DNA from 3 places in the Propionibacterium freudenreichii subsp. freudenreichii genome. Region 2 is predicted to be linked to each of the others. Evidence: predicted binding sites of a transcription regulator. Region 2 holds the regulator's gene; each other region holds the start of a gene.
What was found. The regulator HrcA, encoded in region 2, represses chaperone genes, less so after heat shock. The targets are predictions, from matches to a motif close to TTGGCACTCGNNNNNNNCGAGTGCCAA.
Positions count from the first base shown of each region.

Region 1 (6,207 bases), 260 kb from region 2:
CTGATCCAGACGGGCATCACCCTGTTCCGCTTCCGCATCCTGGTGTCGGGAGCCGTGCTGGTGGCGCTGTTGGCGCTGCTGGTGGAGTGGGCCGGCCAGGTGCTCGAACTGGCAACGCAACCGAAGGGACTGTGAGCAATGGGCAAGCACGTGCATGAATCCCGGGTTGTGGACGGCACGCCGCGGGGGCTGCGTCCCTCGCCGCGTCGGCTGATGATCCTGCTGGTGGTGGCCTGTTCGCTGATGTTCTCGTCGTGTGCTCTGGGCACCGGCGGCGGGCTGTCGGCGAAGGGCAAGCTGGCCGGTTCGCTGGCCGACATCAGCCTGCGCGACCAGAGCGTCGCAGTTGGTTCGAAGAACTTCACCGAGCAGCTGGTGCTCGGCAAGATCGCGGTGATCCTACTGAAGTCGGCCGGTGCCGATGTGAACGACCTGACCAATATCCCGGGCTCGTCGTCGGCACGCCAGGCCCTGCTCAGCGGCCAGATCGACTTCCAGTGGGAGTACACCGGCACCGGGTGGATCAGCTACCTGGGCCATTCCGATCCGATCATCGATCCCGAACAGCAGTATGTGGCGGTGCGCGACGAGGACCTGGCGAAGAACCACATGGTCTGGCTCCCCCCGGCGCCGATGAACAACACCTACGGCTTCGCGATCACCCAGAAGACCAAGGACCGGTTGGGCGTCAGCAAGCTGTCCGACCTGGCGGCGCTGCCGTCGTCCGAGCTGAGCTTCTGCGTCGAGAGCGAGCTCAACAGCCGCAATGACGGCTTCGAGCCGATGGCCGCCAAGTACGACCTGTCGCTGGGCCAGGTGCAGCGCAAGGTGCTCGACACCGGCGCCATCTATTCGGCCACCGCCGACGGGCTGTGCAACTTCGGCGAGGTGTTCACCACCGATGGGCGCATCAAGGCGCTCAACCTCACGGTGTTGGAGGACGACCGGCACTTCTTCCCGAATTACAATGTGTCGCCCGTGATGCGCCAGAAGACCTACAACAAGGCGGCCGACCAGTACCGCGAGCTGTTCGACCCGGTCTCCAAGGCCCTCACCAACGATGCGTTGCTGGCGATGAACGCCGAGGTGGACGTGCAGGGTCGCGAGCCGGCCGATGTGGCCTATGACTGGCTCATCGCCCAGGGATTCATTACCAAGCCGAAATCCTGATCACGACGGTGACGGATGGGCGCGGGAGCTTCAGCAGGGATGAGCCTCCCGCGCTCAACTATCTCTGGCACTCGGCTTGATCGAGTGCTAGGCGGGGTATAACTTGTTAGTTGGCGCTCTCCGCTGGGGAGTGCCAACCCAGGGGATGGCACCGCGACGACGTCCCACTGGTCAGGACAAGATAAACGTGTGCGCCGGCAACCCCGGCGCTGGACTAGTGAAGAAAGGGGTTTGACGTGGCAACCACGATCAAGCCGCTCGAGGACCGTGTCCTCGTAGAGCCGCTGGAAGCCGAAACCACCACCGCTTCCGGCCTGGTGATTCCCGAGACCGCCAAGGAGAAGCCGCAGGAGGGCAAGGTCCTCGCTGTGGGGCCCGGCCGCGTTGACGACAAGGGCGTCCGCGTGCCGATGGACGTCAAGGAGGGCGACGTCGTCGTCTTCTCCAAGTACGGCGGCACCGAGGTCAAGTACAACAACACCGACTACCTGCTGCTCAACGCCCGCGACATCCTCGCGGTCGTCGTCAAGTAACGCCGGGACGGGATTAGTTATATGGCTAAGGAACTTGCATTCGACGAGGAGGCACGGCGCGCCCTCGAGCGTGGCGTGGACGTCCTCGCCAATACCGTCAAGGTGACGCTTGGCCCCAAGGGCCGCTACGTCGTGCTTGACAAGAGCTGGGGCGCTCCCACCATCACCAACGATGGTGTGACCGTGGCCAAGGAGGTTGAGCTCACCGATCCCTTCGAGAACCTGGGTGCTCAGCTGGCCAAGGAAGTCGCCACCAAGACCAACGACGTGGCCGGCGATGGCACCACCACCGCCACCGTGCTGGCCCAGGCGCTCGTGCACGAGGGCCTGCGCGCCGTCGCGTCGGGCACCAACCCCGTGGGGCTGAAGCGTGGCATCGACAAGGCCGTCAAGGCCCTGGTCGATTCCCTGCACAGTGCCGCCCGTGAGGTGCAGACCACCGATGACATGGCCAATGTGGCCACCATCAGCTCCCGCGACCAGGGCATCGGCAAGATCATCGCCGACGCCTTCGACAAGGTGGGCAAGGACGGCGTCATCACCGTCGAGGAATCGCAGACCCTGGGCACCGAGCTCGAATTCACCGAGGGCATGCAGTTCGACAAGGGCTATGTGTCGCCCTACTTCGTCACCGATCAGGATCGCATGGAGGCCGTCATGGACGACCCCTACATCCTCATCAACGACGGCAAGATCTCCTCGATGAACGACCTGCTGCCGGTGCTCGAGAAGGTCATCGCGGCCAAGGGTCAGCTGGTGATCATCGCCGAGGACATCGACGGCGAGGCACTGTCCACCCTGGTGGTCAACAAGATCCGTGGCACCTTCAATGCCGTGGCCGTCAAGGCCCCGGCCTTCGGTGATCGTCGCAAGGCGATCCTCGAGGACATCGCCATCCTGACCGGTGGCCAGGTGATCTCCGAGACCGTCGGCCTCAAGCTGGCCGAGGTGAGCCTGGAGGACCTCGGGCGCGCCCGTCGCGTGGTGGTCACCAAGGACGACACCACGATCGTCGAGGGTGCCGGCAAGGACTCCGATGTGCAGGGCCGCGTCAAGCAGCTGCATGCCGAGATCGAGCGCACCGACTCCGATTGGGACCGCGAGAAGCTGTCCGAGCGGGTTGCGAAGCTCGCCGGTGGCGTCTGCGTGATCAAGGTTGGCGCAGCCACCGAGGTCGAGCTCAACGAGAAGAAGCACCGCATTGAGGACGCCGTGTCCGCCACGCGTGCCGCCATCGAGGAGGGCATCGTCGCAGGCGGCGGTGCCGCCCTGGTGCACGCAGCCGATGCGCTGTCGGATCTCGATGTGTCCGGCGACGAGAAGGTCGGCGCGCAGATCGTGCAGCGCGCGGTCGTCGAGCCGGCCCGTTGGATCGCCGAGAACGGTGGCGAGCAGGGTTATGTGATCGTGTCCCGCGTGGCCGAGATGAAGGCCAACGAGGGATTCAACGCCAAGACCGGCGAGTACGGGAACCTCATCGACCAGGGCGTCATCGACCCGGTCAAGGTCACCCGCTCCGCGCTGGCCAATGCGGCATCGATCGCCAGCCTGCTGCTCACCACCGAGACGCTCGTGGTGAACAAGCCGGAAGAGGATGACGACGCCGCCAAGTAGGCACGTCGGATCACTGCGACGTTGAGACCCTCAGGATCGCAGTGATCGCAAGGCATGGATGGGGCTCCCTGTGGGAGCCCCATTTGTGCTTGTCAGGGGCGAGCTAGAATGCGTCCATCCTCAGGTCAAACGAAAGGGCTCATTCAATGGCAGATGGACTGAACGCAGCAGGAGCTCCGGAGCCCTTCGCTCCACTTGGCCTTACCTTCGATGATGTCTTGCTTCAGCCCAGCGAGTCCGATGTGATTCCCTCCGAGGTTGACACCAGCGCACAGATCACCCGCAACATCCGTCTGAAGACGCCGCTGCTGTCGGCCGCGATGGACACCGTCACCGAGAGCCGCATGGCCATCGCGATGGCGCGCGAGGGCGGTCTGGGCATCATCCACCGCAATCTGTCGATCGACGACCAGGCGCACATGGTCGATCGGGTGAAGCGCTCCGAGGCCGGCATGGTGGTTGAGCCCATCACCATCGGCCCGGAAGCCACGCTGGCCGAGGCCGACGAACTGTGTGGCAATTTCCACATCAGCGGCGTGCCCGTGATCGACGCCGACGACAAGCTGCTCGGCATCATCACCAATCGCGATATGCGCTTCGAGACCGATCCGAAGCGCCCGGTGCGCGAGATCATGACCAAGATGCCGCTGGTCACCGGCCCGGTGGGCATCAAGCCCGACGACGCACTCAAGCTGTTGGCCACCAACAAGATCGAGAAGCTCCCCCTGGTTGACGACCAGGGCCGCCTGAAGGGCCTCATCACCCTGAAGGATTTCGTGAAGTCCGATCAATACCCGCTGGCCGCGAAGGACCCGCAGGGCCGCCTGCGGGTCGGTGCCGGCGTGGGCGTCTTCGGTGATGCCTGGGAGCGTGCGATGGCCCTGGTGGACGAGGGGGTCGACGTGATCGTCGTCGACACCGCCCACGGCCATTCGAAGGCCGAGATGGACTTCATCCGCAAGCTCAAGGCCGAGAAGGCCGCTGCGGGCGTCGACGTGATCGGTGGCAATGTGGCAACCTATGACGCCGCCAAGGCGTTGTGCGAGGCCGGTGTCGATGCCGTGAAGGTGGGCGTGGGACCGGGCTCCATCTGCACCACCCGCATCGTGGCCGGTGTGGGCGTGCCGCAGGTGACCGCGATCTACGATTCGGCCAGGGCCTGTCGCCCCTTCGGCGTGCCGGTGATCGGTGACGGCGGGCTGCAGTACTCGGGTGATATCGCCAAGGCGATCGTGGCAGGTGCCGGCACCGTGATGCTCGGTTCCCTGCTGGCCGGTTGCGACGAGAGTCCCGGAGAGCTCGTCTTCATCAACGGCAAGCAGTTCAAGCAGTACCGCGGCATGGGCTCGCTGGGCGCGATGGCCACCCGAGGACGCCACATGAGCTACTCGAAGGACCGCTACTTCCAGGCCGATGTCACCAGCAACGACAAGATCGTGCCCGAGGGCGTCGAGGGTCAGGTACCCTACCGCGGTCCGCTCAGCCAGGTGGTGTACCAGCTGATCGGTGGCCTGCACCAGTCGATGTTCTACTCGGGGGCCCGCACCATCGAGGAGCTGCAGTCGCGCGGCAAGTTCGTGCGCATCACCTCTGCCGGCCTGCGCGAGAGCCACCCGCATGACATCCAGATGACCGTTGAGGCGCCGAACTATTCGACGCACCAGTAACCCATTGAGCTGAATAGCCATGAGTGCCCGGGACATTGTCCCGGGCACTCATGCGTCCGGGCTGCTTCGGGCGCTGCTGCCGGCCCCAGCCCTTCACCAGTAGACTCAGGAGCTGCGCCGGGGCGGGCCCGTCGCGGGATCGGAGAGCTTCATGTACGACATCGGGCGCAGCAAGCGTGCTGCCAAGGCCTTCTCGCTGGATGATGTGGCGATCGTGCCCTCGCGGCGCACCCGCGATCCCGAGCTGGTGAACCTGTCGTGGAAGATCGATGCGGTGGAATTCGACTTCCCTCTGATGGCTGCGCCCATGGACTCGGTGATGAGCCCGGAGACCGCCATTGCGTTCGGCAAGCTCGGTGGTCTGGGGGTGCTCAACCTGGAGGGCCTGTGGACGCGCTACGACGATCCGACCCCGCTGTATGAGGAACTTGCCACGATCTCCGACCAGGTGCGCGCCACGCGTCGCATGCAGGAGATGTACTCCGAGCCGATCAAGCCCGAACTGATCGCCGAGCGGCTGGCGCAGGTGCGCGAGGCCGGGGTGCCGGTGGCCGGATCCCTGTCGCCCCAGCGCACGCAGGAATACATCTCGGTGGTCGAGCAGGCCAACGTCGACTTCTTCGTGATCCGTGGCACGGCCGTGTCGGCCGAGCATGTCGCCAGCTCGGGGGAGCCCCTCAACCTCAAGAAGTTCATCTACAACCTCGACGTGCCCGTGATCGTCGGCGGTTGTGCCAGCTACCAGACCGCCCTGCACCTGATGCGCACCGGTGCAGCCGGCGTGCTCGTCGGCTTTGGGGGCGCGGCATCGTCCACCACCCGCCAGGTGTTGGGCATCGAGGTGCCGATGGCATCGGCCATCGCGGATGTCGCCGAGGCGCGCCGCGACTACCTTGACGAGTCCGGTGGTCGCTACGTGCACGTGATCGCTGACGGCGCCATGGGCACCTCCGGCCATATCGCCAGGGCCCTGGCTTGTGGCGCCGATGCCGCCATGATCGGTGGCCCGCTCGCCCGCGCCAAGGAGGCTCCCGGCAAGGGCTGGCACTGGGGCGCGGAGGCCTGGCACCAGACGCTGCCGCGCGGACGTCGCGTGCACTACGATTCGGTGGGCAGCCTGGAGGAGGTCGTGGTCGGCCCCAGCTCGGTGACCGACGGCACGATGAACCTCGTGGGGGCGTTGCGTCGCTCGATGGCCAGCTCCGGCTATCAGGACGTCAAGG
Region 1 is NZ_CP010341.1:711,975-718,181, forward strand. It holds gene RM25_RS02975 (ABC transporter permease) at 1-135, shown strand, start outside; gene RM25_RS02980 (glycine betaine ABC transporter substrate-binding protein) at 139-1,170, shown strand; gene groES (co-chaperone GroES) at 1,407-1,703, shown strand; gene groL (chaperonin GroEL) at 1,725-3,317, shown strand; gene guaB (IMP dehydrogenase) at 3,464-4,984, shown strand; gene RM25_RS03000 (GuaB3 family IMP dehydrogenase-related protein) at 5,136-6,207, shown strand, end outside.
Region 1: a site for HrcA is predicted at 1,235-1,261, ahead of groES (co-chaperone GroES). Genes of this name have one in related genera too.

Region 2 (6,207 bases):
GACCAGGCAGACGTCGGCCGGGCCTGGCAGGCCATGCTCGCCAGGGTTTCCACATATCGTGACCTCGACATGGATTTCGTCCGGGAAGTCGAGAAGCTGATCGATTTCGTCACCCAGGACCACATCGACCAGGACAGCTGACAACCGCAGGACGCAACCGATTGCCCACACGACCATGGCAAGAGCGCTCGTGGGGGCGGTGAACAGGAGTGATGACGATGGACACCGATCAGGTGTTGGGCATCATCAAGCAGGTCAGTGCTGACATCGTCGAGCCTCGCTTCCGTGCCCTGCACGAGGACGAGATCGATTCAAAGGCACCCGGCGACTATGTGACGGTGGCCGACCGGGAGGCCGAGCGCGCACTGTCGCAGCAGTTGCGGGCCGGCGCCCGCGATGCGGTGGTGGTCGGCGAGGAGGGGTCCTTCGTCGATCCCGGCCAGTTGGACGCCATCGGCGTGGCGCCGCACTGCTTCGTGGTGGACCCGTTGGACGGCACCAACAACTTCGTGCGCGGCTCGGAGGACTTCGCCGTGATGGTGGCCGAGCTGCGCGGGGTGGAGACCGTCGGCGCCTGGATCTACCAGCCGCGCGCGGGCAAGGCCTATGTGGCCACCCGGGGCGGCGGGGTCTACTGCAATGGCGAACGGATCAGCGCGGCACCCATCCACGTTCCGCCCCAGGGGGCCAGCACCTTCCGGGCCTGGCGCGGCTTTGACGAGGAGGGGCGAATCGCCCCGGTGATCCCCGCCAGCGGCTCGGCCGGGATCGACTACCCGCATGTGGTCACCGCAGCCATCGACTTCGTCGTCTACCGCTTCCCCAAGCCGTGGGATCACCTGCCCGGCCAGCTCATGCTGCAGGAGCTCGGCGGCGACGTCGTGCACCTGGACGGACGCCTCTACCGACCGGGCAGCGGCAGGATGGCGATCCTGTCATGTCGTGACCTGGCGACGGGCCGTCGCGTGGCCAGCGGCTGGCCGCGCCGCGACTGAGCCGCGCGTCACTGCGTCCGGCCTGCCGCGCGGGGCCTACTTTCCGGGACCCACCGCGTCGGGTCCACCGCGGGCAGGCGGGCCCGTCCGCGTGCGTGGCCGGCACTGGCGGCCGAGGAGTAAACTGGCACTCTAGGGCATGGATTGCCAAGCGACGTAGACAGCCAGTGGAACATGGCCTTCGGGGCCGGGCGGGCCATGTCGTTGGGTCGTGCCCCCGCAGACCGGGCCCATCAGAGCACGCGACAGAGGAAACGATGATCGACGATCGCAAATTGGATGTGCTGCGAGCCATCGTGACCGACTATGTCGCCAGCCGCGAGCCCGTGGGCAGCAAGGCCCTGGTGGAACGCCATCACCTTGACGTCTCGCCGGCCACGGTGCGCAACGACATGGCAGCGCTGGAGGAGGAGGGCTATCTCACCCAGCCCCACACGAGCGCGGGACGGATCCCCACGGACAAGGGCTACCGGCTCTTCGTCGATCGCATCGCCCAGGTGAAGCCCCTGTCGCCGGCCGAGCGCCGCGCCGTGTCCACCTTCCTGGAAGGGGCGGTGGACCTGGAGGACGTGGTGCGTCGCACCGTGCGACTGCTGGCCGTGATCACCCACCAGGTGGCGATCGTGCAGTACCCCGAGTCGAACGCGGCCCGGTTGCGCCACGTCGAGGTGGTGACCCTGTCGCCCGAAATGGCCATCGTCATCGTGGTGAACAGTGCCGGCACCGTCTACCAGCGCAGCATCCGCGTGCCCGAACACAGCGATGATGACCTGCAGTTCGTCCGCGACGCCGTCAATGCCGCCGTCGACGGCGAGCCGCCGGCCGGCGCCATCGAGGCGCTCAATGCCCTGGCCGAGCAACCGCTGCCGCGGTTGGGATCCAGCGTCGTCGCGTCAGTGCTCGACATGTTGGCCACCGACGAGGCCCCGCGCGTGGCCGTGGGCGGAGTGCCGAACCTCACGCGGTTCGGCGCCGAGTTCGAGACCACCGTCAAGCCGGTGCTCGAGGCCCTTGAGGAACAGATGGTCCTGTTGCGCCTCGTGGGCGAGGCGGCAGCGGATCATCCCGGTGACGTGGCGGTGCGCATCGGCCAGGAGAATCCCTTCGCACCCCTGAAGACCACTTCGGTGGTGGCCTCCAGCTATGGATCCTTTGAGGCCAGTGCCAATCTGGGCATTGTGGGTCCCACCCGGATGGACTATCCGTCCACCATGGCGGCGGTTCGCGCCGTCGCTCGTTACGTCGGCCAGTTCCTGGCGGAAGGTTGATTTCACCTACTCATGAGCAGTGATTACTACGAGGTGCTGGGCATCGGACGTGATGCCTCCGCCGAGCAGATCAAGCGGGCCTATCGCAAGAAGGCCATGCAGGTCCACCCCGATGTGACCAGCGATCCTGATGCCGAGGAGAAGTTCAAGCAGGTCAATGAGGCCTACGAGGTGCTCTCCGACCCGCAGAAGAAGTCGATCTACGATCGTGGTGGCGATCCGGCCCATGCCGGTGCCGGCGCCGGCGGCGGCTTCGACCCCTTCGGAGGGTTCGGCGGATTCAACGGCGGCGGCCAGATGGGCTTCGACGTGGGTGACCTGCTCGGGGCCATGTTCGGTGCCGGCGGCACCACGCGTGGGCCACGCTCGCGGGTGCGCCAGGGCTCCGACCAACTCGTGCGCCTCGACCTCACGCTCGCCCAGGCAGCCTTCGGCACCGAGGCGCCGCTGACGCTGGACACCTATGTGGTCTGTCCCCACTGCCACGGCCAGGGCTCGGCCAACGGTGAGGAGCCCGTGACCTGCACCCAGTGCCACGGTTCGGGATCAATCACCCAGATCCAGCACTCCTTCCTCGGCGATATCCGGTCCACCGCCACCTGCCCCACCTGTCAGGGCTACGGCTCGGTCATCACCGATCCCTGCCCCGAGTGCTCGGGTGAGGGTCGGGTACGGGCCCGTCGCGACATCACCGTCAAGGTGCCTGCCGGGGTGAGCACCGGCAACCGCATCCAGCTGCGCAGCCAGGCCGAGGTCGGCACCGGCGGGGGACCGGCCGGGGACCTCTACGTCGAGGTGAACGTGCAGCCCCACGAGGTGTTCACCAGGGACGGTGACAACCTCGAGATGATGCTGACCATCCCGATGACCGCTGCGGCGCTCGGCTGCAAGGTGCCCATCAAGACCCTTGAGTCCGAACTGGCCGATGCCGACCCCAAGAAGTCCACTGTGGAACTCGCCATTCCCGCCGGCACCCAATCGGGGGCGCGGATTGCGATCAAGGGTCGCGGCGTCACGAAACTGCGTGGTCGCGACAGCAAGCAGCGTGGTGACCTCGGCGTGACCATCGTGGTGCAGACGCCCACCAAGCTCGACGAATCACAACGCAAGCTGTTGGAGGAACTGGCGGACGCGCGGGGCGAAGTCGGCGACGGCATCGCCAAGACCCATGCCGACGACAAGGGCTTCTTCGAGAAGCTGCGCAAGGCCTTCACCGGATGACCGACCCGCTCTTCCTGGCCGATATCGCCGGTGCCGGACCGGGCGATGTGGTGCTCATCGAGGGGCCGGAGGGTCGTCACGCCGCGACCGTGAAGCGCATGCGCGTCGGCGAGTCGGTCCTGGTGGCCGACGGTGCCGGCGCGGGCCTGCGCGGCGTCATCGACTCGGTGGCCAAGAACTCGGTCTCGGTGCGCGTCGGGGAGCTGATCGCCCGAAGGCCCGCGGCGCTGCACACGGTGGCCGTCCAGGCACTGGCCAAGGGCGAGCGCTCCGATATCGCCGTGGAGGCCATGACCGAGCTCGGCGTTGACGAGATCATCGCCTGGCAGGCCTCCCGCAGCATCGTGCGCTGGGAGGCCAAGGCCGAGAAGGGCCTGGCCAAGTGGCGTTCGTCGGCGCGCGCTGCCACCAAGCAGTCGCGGCGCTTCCGGATCCCGCAGGTCTCCACGGCCGGTACCCCGGGCGTTGTCGAGCGCCTGGCCCGGGCCGACCTGGCCCTGGTGCTGCACGAGGAGGCCACGACGCCACTGTCGGGGCTGAGCGTGCCGTCCGCGGGGGAGTGCGTCTTCGTGATCGGACCCGAGGGCGGCATCAGTCCCGAGGAACTTGAGGCCTTCCGGGGCGCGGGCGCACGGCTCGTCAGCCTGTCGGACGCGGTCCTGCGCGCATCCACTGCCGGAGTCGTCGCCCTGGCCCAGCTCCAGGCACTCGCCGCACGCGGCGGGCCCAACGGCTCAGACCTGTAGCTCCAGCGGAACCGGCTTGCCGCTGCTGTGCAGGCCCGACAGGTCCTTGAGCACCACGTGGTTGCGGTCGTTGGTCGTGCCCAGGGTGAGCTGGGGCATGAGGCCCATGACCTGCCAGCGGCTGCGGAACAGCCATTCCTCGGCGGCGTGGGTGGCGATGCGCCAGAAGTTGAGCAGGTAGCCGCCCTCGTAGAGGTGGAGTAGTGCGTAGCCGCCGGGGTAGGCGGCGCAGGCCGCGTTCTCGAAATATTCGGTGTGGGAGCCCTGCACGTCGGCCTTGCCGCGGCGCATCCGGTGGGTGTGTCCGGTGTGGTGCAGGAAGACCCCCTTGGCGCGCCGTTCGAGGCTCTGCACGGCGAGGCGGTCACGCCACCGCAACATGAATTGGGGCCCGGCCGGTGAGGTGAGGGCCGCGTCGTGGGTGACGGGGTGGTGACTGGTCACCAGGGTGGGGCGGTCGGGTTCGTCGGCCAGGCAGGCGCGGATGTGGTCGAGTTGGTCGGGCAGGATCCATCCGCCGCCCCCGCCGCGGGTGGTGTCGATGCCCAGTATCCGCAGTCCCTCGGGGGTCTGGTTGGCGCACATGTGTTGGTAGGCGACGAAGGCGTCGCCGAAGGGGTCGGTGCCGTCGCGGCGTGGCCGGTCGTGGTTGCCGCGCACGGCAAGCCAGTCGTCCTGGCTGGTGCCGTAGCCGGCGAGCAGCTGCCGGGCCAGCGCGACCTGGTCGCTGGTGCCGTCGTAGGTGATGTCGCCGCCCAGCACGAGGAAGGGGTGGTCGTGGGTGGTGTCGAGTTCGTCGAGCATGGCGGTGAACATCATCCGGGGGTAGCCGGCCTGACCGCGGGCGGGTGCCACCGAGGTGGGCAGTGCCCCCAGCACGATGCCCTGGCGCTTCTCGCCCAGGTGCATGTCGTTGGCCAGGGCGATGGTGGTCAGGTAGCGCCCCGGTGGGGGGATGAGGGTGACGAAGCGGTGGACGCGTTCGGGGCTGGTGTGGCGGTTGGTGGTGTACAGGCCGGGCAGGGGCTGGATTCCTCCCGAGCGGGCGCGGAATCCGTATTCGCGGCCGGGTTCCAGTCCGGTGACGGTGACCTGGTGGAAGGCCCGTGGCGTGGGGTCGTCGTGGACGAGCCGCAGGGTGGAGTCGGCGTCGCCCACCCATAGTTGGGTGTCGGTGAACGCGGGTTGGGGTAGCAGGGACCGTCCGCGGTGGCTGCGGGTGATCCAACTGATCACGGCGCTGGTGGGCGTGATCGTCAACACCTCAAGGTCAGTTGCCACGAACGGCTTGTGCACGGAATTCAACCTACCGTGCATCGCAGACGTCCAGCCATCCGCGATCCTGATGCGGGCACAGTGGCCCTGACAAGGCCCTTTGCGGTAGTGGCGGCGGCTGGATCGGCCCGGATTTCACCTCGCCTGTCACAATCGAGGGCGTGTGCGCCGCCAAGTCCTGCGATTTCTCCTTCTCCGTCGACCATGTGCTGCCCAATGGATTGGGGCGGTCCGGCACGATCACCACGCCGCATGGCCCGATCAGCACCCCGGCCTTCGTGGTGGTGGGCACCAAGGCGACCGTCAAGACCGTCACCCCCGAGCAGATGGACCAGGCGGGCGCCCAGGCCGTGTTGGCCAATGCCTTCCACCTCTACCTGCAGCCCGGCCCCGACATCGTGGACGAGGCCGGTGGGCTCGGTCGGTTCATGAACTGGCCCGGCCCCAGCTTCACCGATTCGGGTGGCTTCCAGGTGATGAGCCTCGGCGTCGGCTTCAAGAAGGTGCTCGCCATGGACGTCACCGGCATGCAGAACGACGATGTGATCGCCGAGGGCAAGCAGCGCGACGCCCAGGTGGACGAGGACGGGGTCACCTTCAAGAGCCCGCTGGACGGATCGACCCATCGGTTCACCGCCGAGGTGAGCATGGGCGTGCAGCACCAGCTCGGTGCCGACATCATGTTCGCCTTCGATGAACTCA
Region 2 is NZ_CP010341.1:967,402-973,608, forward strand. It holds gene RM25_RS04085 (DUF3097 domain-containing protein) at 1-141, shown strand, start outside; gene RM25_RS04090 (inositol monophosphatase family protein) at 219-995, shown strand; gene hrcA (heat-inducible transcriptional repressor HrcA) at 1,253-2,263, shown strand; gene dnaJ (molecular chaperone DnaJ) at 2,276-3,484, shown strand; gene RM25_RS04105 (16S rRNA (uracil(1498)-N(3))-methyltransferase) at 3,481-4,230, shown strand; gene RM25_RS04110 (metallophosphoesterase) at 4,219-5,511, opposite strand; gene tgt (tRNA guanosine(34) transglycosylase Tgt) at 5,667-6,207, shown strand, end outside.

Region 3 (6,207 bases), 1.0 Mb from region 2:
GACCCATGCAGGCCAGGCTCATATTCGGGATTACCACCAGTTTCCTGGAGCTATACCGAAGTCAAGGGCACGTTCCTCACGTGTTACTCACCCGTTCGCCACTCGTGTACCCCCCGAAAGGGGCCTTACCGTCCGACTTGCATGTGTTAAGCACGCCGCCAGCGTTCGTCCTGAGCCAGGATCAAACTCTCCGTTGAAAAAATATCGGCACAACCACAACCCCACCCCAAAAGGACAGGACCACAGCAGAAACCGTCAACAAAAAGTAGAACCTGACCAAGCCCAAAAACTGGACTCAATCAAATAATACAAACTACAAAGGAATCCAAAACCATCAACAATCCCACCAAAGCAGGACCATCAACGATCACGGAAACAAAATAAAATCATTGACTATAAAAAGACACGCTGTTGAGTTCTCAAGAAACGGACACACACGAACCAACACCCAAAAACTTCCTTCAGGCACCAACTCGAGGTGACTTAACTATCGTAGAGCATTCACACCAACAAATCAAATCCGGTGAACCGTCTTTGTCGGGCTCAATTCTCAGGCTTTATGCACTTGGCACTCAGCCCTTGATTCAGGCCCTTTGTTGAGTTGTGAACCACCCTGCGGCAGCTCGGACAACATTACGTGCTCCTGCAGCAGATGTCAAATGAGAGGTCCCACCCCCTCCGAACGGCCCTGGGACGATCGCTCGCGGGGGCTCCCTTCCCGCGTCCACCCCCCCTACTGGCCGCTACCTGCTGTCTGCCCCTGCCTCTGCCCCCGCATGCGGTCTGCGGGAACAGAGCCACACCAGGGTGGCCCGGGGCGCGCGGCGACCCACAAGGGCGAGCGCGCTTCTGCCCGTCCCTGCTGGCATGGGGAGTGCGCGGCCCCTACCGGCTGTGGCGTCCCCTCCCTGGGGGAAGGTGCGCTGACTCCCTGCCCGGCACGTCCCCGCGCCGGTGGAGACCAACACGGGTGTCCCAGCGTGTTCTCTCCGGACACGTTGTGGCGTTGAGTGAGGGGCGAGCCCTGAGATGGTCGTAGCTGTCGCGCCGCGCGGTGGATCCGGCGGAGCACCGACTCAGGCGGTGATGCCGTCCACAACGCGGTGGTCAGTAACGCAGGGCCTCCTATAGGAGCAGGTGCAGGTGGAAGACGGTCGCCGAGGCACGACAGCCCCCGGACGGGACGCTCCCACGGACAAGACAGGGTCCCCGGGCACAGCCGGCCCCGGACACCTCCTCGCGGGATCCCCCACAACTAGCGGACCCCGAAGGCTAGGTCCTCTGACAAGACCGGCCCACGACAAAGCGGTGGGGCCGACTCCGAAGAGCCGACCCCACCGCTTGTCGTGCACCAACCACGCGTGCACTCGTCGTTCAGGTGATGCGATGTAGCCCGCATGTCGGGGGCGAGGGCGTTGTCACCATCTGGTGGGTATCCACCATCCGTGCAACCGACCTGTCACCTGTCCATGCAGCTACCTGCACATACCGTCTATCAGTACATGCCGCCCATCTCGTCACCAGCGCCGGCCGGAGCAGCAGGCTTCGGCTCGGGCTTGATGGCGATGACTGCCTCAGTGGTGAGGAACAGTCCGGCGATCGACGAGGCATTCACCAGCGCGGAGCGGGTGACCTTGGCCGGATCGATGACGCCGGCCTTCACCAGGTCCTCGTACTCGCCGGTAGCCGCGTTCAGGCCCTCGCCGGGCTTGAGGCCCTTCACCTTCTCTGCCACGACGCCGCCCTCGAGGCCGGCATTGGTGGCAATCTGCTTCAGCGGAGCCTCGGCAGAGGTGAAGACGATCTCGGCACCGATCTGCTCGTCAGCCGTGAGGCCCTCGAGCGTGGCGGCCTTGGCCGCCTGGATCAGGGCCACGCCGCCGCCGGGAAGGATGCCCTCTTCGACGGCAGCCTTGGCGTTGCGCACGGCATCCTCGATGCGGTGCTTCAGCTCGGAGGCCTCGACCTCGGTGGCTGCGCCGACCTTGATGACGGCCACGCCGCCGGCCAGCTTCGCCAGGCGCTCCTGCAGCTTCTCGCGGTCGTAATCGGAATCAGAGTTCTCGATTTCGTTGCGGATCTGCTTGATGCGGCCCTGGATCTGGTCCTTGTCGCCAGCGCCATCGACGATGGTGGTGGCGTCCTTGCTCACGGTGATGCTGCGGGCACGCCCGAGCATTTCCACGGGCAGGGTGTCGAGCGACAGGCCCACGGTCTCGGAAACGACCTGGCCACCGGTGAGGGTGGCGATGTCGCCGAGCATGGCCTTGCGACGGTCACCGAAGGCGGGGGCCTTGACGGCGACGCTCTTGAAGGTGCCACGGATCTTGTTGACGATCAGGCCGGCCAGGGCCTCACCATCGACGTCCTCGGCGATCACCAGGAGCGCCTTGCCCGTCTGCTGCACCTTCTCAAGGATGGGCAGCAGGTCCTTCAACGAGCTGACCTTGCCGTCGACGATCAGGATGTAGGGATCGTCGAGCACGGCTTCCATGCGCTCGGTGTCGGTGACGAAGTAGGGGCTGATGTAGCCCTTGTCGAAGTTCATGCCCTCGGTGAGCTCGAGCTCCAGGCCGAAGGTGTTCGAATCCTCGACGGTGATGACGCCTTCCTTGCCGACCTTGTCCATGGCCTCGGCGATCTGCTCGCCGACGGACTCATCGCCAGCGGAGATCGACGCGGTCTGGGCGATCTGCTCGCGCGTCTCGACGTCAATGGCCATCGCGCTCAGCTGCTTGCTGATGGCCTCGGTGGCCTTCTCAATGCCACGCTTCAGCTCGATGGGGTTGGCACCGGCCGTGACATTGCGCAGGCCCTCGCGGACCATTGCCTGTGCCAGGACCGTTGCGGTGGTGGTGCCGTCGCCGGCGACGTCGTCAGTCTTCTTGGCGACCTCCTTGACCAGCTCAGCGCCGATCTTGTGGTAGGGGTCAGCAAGCTCGATCTCCTTGGCGATCGAGACGCCGTCGTTGGTGATGGTGGGGGCGCCCCACGACTTCTCCAACACGACATTGCGACCCTTGGGGCCGAGCGTCACCTTGACCGCGTCTGCGAGGGTGTTCATGCCCTCTTCAAGGCCGCGGCGGGCCTCGCTGTCGAATTCAATAAGCTTTGCCATTGTTGGTGGGAATCCTCCCGCGCCGCAGACTGCCGGCGCTTCGTATGTTGGCGAGGGCCAACGGCCCCCGGGTACTTGTCGGAGGGGAATGATGGTGCCCGCGACGGACGACCGGTTTCCGGCCTCACCCTCGATTCCCTGCGTGGCACTCAGCCACGCCGAGTGCTAACACCATTTTTAGCACTCGACCGAAGCGAGTGCAAAGGTCTGACGTGGACTTGAGCCGCCCCGACTCAACCATGGATGGCCCCGCAGGCACTTCGGGGGACGCCCGAACGTCGGGACGAGGGCCCGTTGCACCGCCGTTGCGGCGTCGACAAGGGCAATCACTGCCCCGGGGGCGCTAGGCCTTGTGCAGCCGGTGCGCCGACCGCTCCCGTTGGCGCTGCTCACGCAGGCGACGCAGTCGCTTCACCAACAGCGGATCGTGGGCCAGGGCCTCGGGACGGTCGATCAGCGAGTTCAGGATCAGGTAATAGCGCGGGGTCGACAGGTCGAAGCGTTCCCGGATCTCCTGCTCCTTGGAGACGCGTGACTTCCACCAGGTCTTCTCGAAGTCGAGGATCGCGATGTCGCGCGGCGACAACTCGGGGCCGCTCTGCGCGTCGTGTGCTACCTGGGGCATACCCGCAGTCTAACGACTCACCGCCCATGGTCTGAAAGCCTGTGGAACCGGCGACACGGCCCGCGGCGGCGGCTGGGGATATTGCCCGGCCGGGGCCTCCAACTGACATGATGGACAGCGCCGGACCGGTGAGGGGTGCGGCCATCGCGGAGCACGACATCGCCACAGAAGGCCCGAAAGCAGGACCTGGAAACGCAGGACCTGAGAGAAGGAAGAGCATGCGATCTCTGACAGGCATCGTGAAGAACTACGCCTGGGGATCACCCACAGCCATTCCAGCCATCCTCGGCACCGTGCCCGATGAGACGCCGCAGGCCGAGTACTGGCTGGGCGCGCACGACTCCGCACCTGCCAAGGTGGACGGCACCACCCTGGACCGGCTACTGGCCGATGAACCGCAGTTGTTGGGCGGCCCGGTGAATGAGCGCTTCGGCGGCAAGCTGCCCTTCCTGATGAAGATCCTCGCCGCCGCCCAGCCACTGAGCCTGCAGGCACATCCCTCCGCGGAACAGGCCGAGGCCGGATTCGCCGCCGAGGAAGCACGCGGGGTGCCGGTGGACGACCCGAAGCGCACCTTCAAGGACACCTGGCCCAAGCCGGAGGTGCTGGTGGCGCTGAGCCCCTTCGAGGCGCTGGCCGGCTTCCGTGATCCCAAGCGCACCGTGGCCCTGTTCGACGAGCTGCAGCCGCGCGAACCCCTGGAATCGTTGATCGGCCCGCTGCGCCACCGCGGCGCCGAGGCGGGCCTGGCCGAGGTGTTCCTCGAATGCCTGTGTCCCGACGACGAGCACAAGGCCATGGTGAACGGGGTGCTCGCCGCGGCGCTGCCCCATGAGCACGACAAGTCGCCGCTCGGCGACTTCGCCCGCCTGGCACTGCGCCTCGACGAGTTCTACCCCAGCGACCCGGGCATCCTCGCGGCCCTGCTGCTGAACCACTTCACGCTGAAGCCGGGGCAGGGACTGCGGGTGCAGGCCGATGTGCTGCACGCCTACGTGCAGGGCACCGGAATCGAGATCATGGCAAGCTCCGACAACGTGGTGCGGGGCGGGCTGACCCACAAGCACATTGACGTGAAGGCCCTGGTGGACCTGCTGGACTTCAGCCCGAGCACGCCGCAGATCATCACCCCGACCCCCGTCGGTGGTGGCCTGGCCCGCTACCAGACGCCCGACGAGCAGTTCGCCCTGTGGCGCGCCGAATTGTCGCCCGACCGCACGGTGACCCTGCCCGCCCAGCAGATGTCGCGCATCCTGCTGGTGATCGAGGGCCATGTTGACGTGATGGACGCCCGGGGCCAGCACAAGGCCGAACTCGTGCAGGGCCAGTCGGCCTTCTTCGACGCCGGCGAGGACGTCACCCTCAAGGGAAGTTGCCTGGCATTCCTGGCGGCCCCCGGTCTCCACGAGGCGATCTAGTCCCCCGTCGCCGGTTCGCGCCGGACGCGGCTGGCGGGCAGAATGGCCCGGCAGGCACAATGGTGCCCGCAGCCTGGGCCCTGGCACGTTGGGCCCTTGCAGATCGGGTCAACGCAGGTTGACCAACCGGCACGCCTCCGTAGCTCAGCGGCCAGAGCATTCGCCTTGTAAGCGAAGGGTCGAGGGTTCGACTCCCTCCGGGGGCTCCATGTGGACCGGCTCGTCCCGGACAGGGGAATGGGGCGCCGGATCACCCACCAGACCCGACGCCCCAAGTTTTGGACTCCCGGCTTGTCCTTGCCGTCCATCCGGCCTTCCCCGGGAGCAGTTCCCATTGTGCGCAGCGTGATTGTGGTCACCGTCAGGCGTCGCTGTGGGTTGGCTGTCATTTCGACCCCCACCGGGGCTCCTTCCGCAGGCCGATGGGCGGCCCCTCGGGGCCGGAGCCATCACGAAACCCGGTGTTATCCTGAGCGGACCGTCCGGCTATGGCAGCCGCGCATTGGGAGACTCAGTTGTTCACTCGCATCGGCAGGGCCGTGTCCCGCCACCCACTGGCCTTCGTCCTCATCTGGGCGGTGGTGCTGGGCATCACAGGAAGCCTGGCGCTCACCGGATGGGGTGGCCAGAACCTGTTCTCCCGGCTGACCAGCAGCGAGACCAATGTGCCCGACACCGACTCACAGCACGTCGCCGACACCGTGGCCGAGGCCCGGGGATCGTCGACCACGGTGACGATCGTGGTGACCGGCGTCGACGTGCGGACGCACCGGGCGCAGGCTGGCGAGTTGGTCGCCACGCTGCGCGACAAGCTCGACGTCGAGCACGTGGCCTCCGTCACCGACGCCTTCTCGGTGCTGGCCCGGGTTCCCGGGACGGATCCGGCGCTGGCACAGGCCGATCCGGCCGCAGCACGTGCCGCGGCCGAGGCGACCGCCAGGGCACAGGCCTCGGCGCAGGCGATGCTGGCCGCCGACGGGAACGGGTTCACCGAGGTGATCACGCTGGATGCGGGGCTTGACGCCAAGCAGCAATCGGCAGCCCAC
Region 3 is NZ_CP010341.1:1,970,995-1,977,201, forward strand. It holds rRNA gene RM25_RS08650 (16S ribosomal RNA) at 1-197, opposite strand, end outside; gene groL (chaperonin GroEL) at 1,496-3,118, opposite strand; gene RM25_RS08660 (DUF3263 domain-containing protein) at 3,462-3,743, opposite strand; gene manA (mannose-6-phosphate isomerase, class I) at 3,962-5,161, shown strand; tRNA gene RM25_RS08670 (tRNA-Thr) at 5,295-5,370, shown strand; gene RM25_RS08675 (MMPL family transporter) at 5,650-6,207, shown strand, end outside.
Region 3: a site for HrcA is predicted at 3,296-3,322, ahead of groL (chaperonin GroEL). Genes of this name have one in related genera too.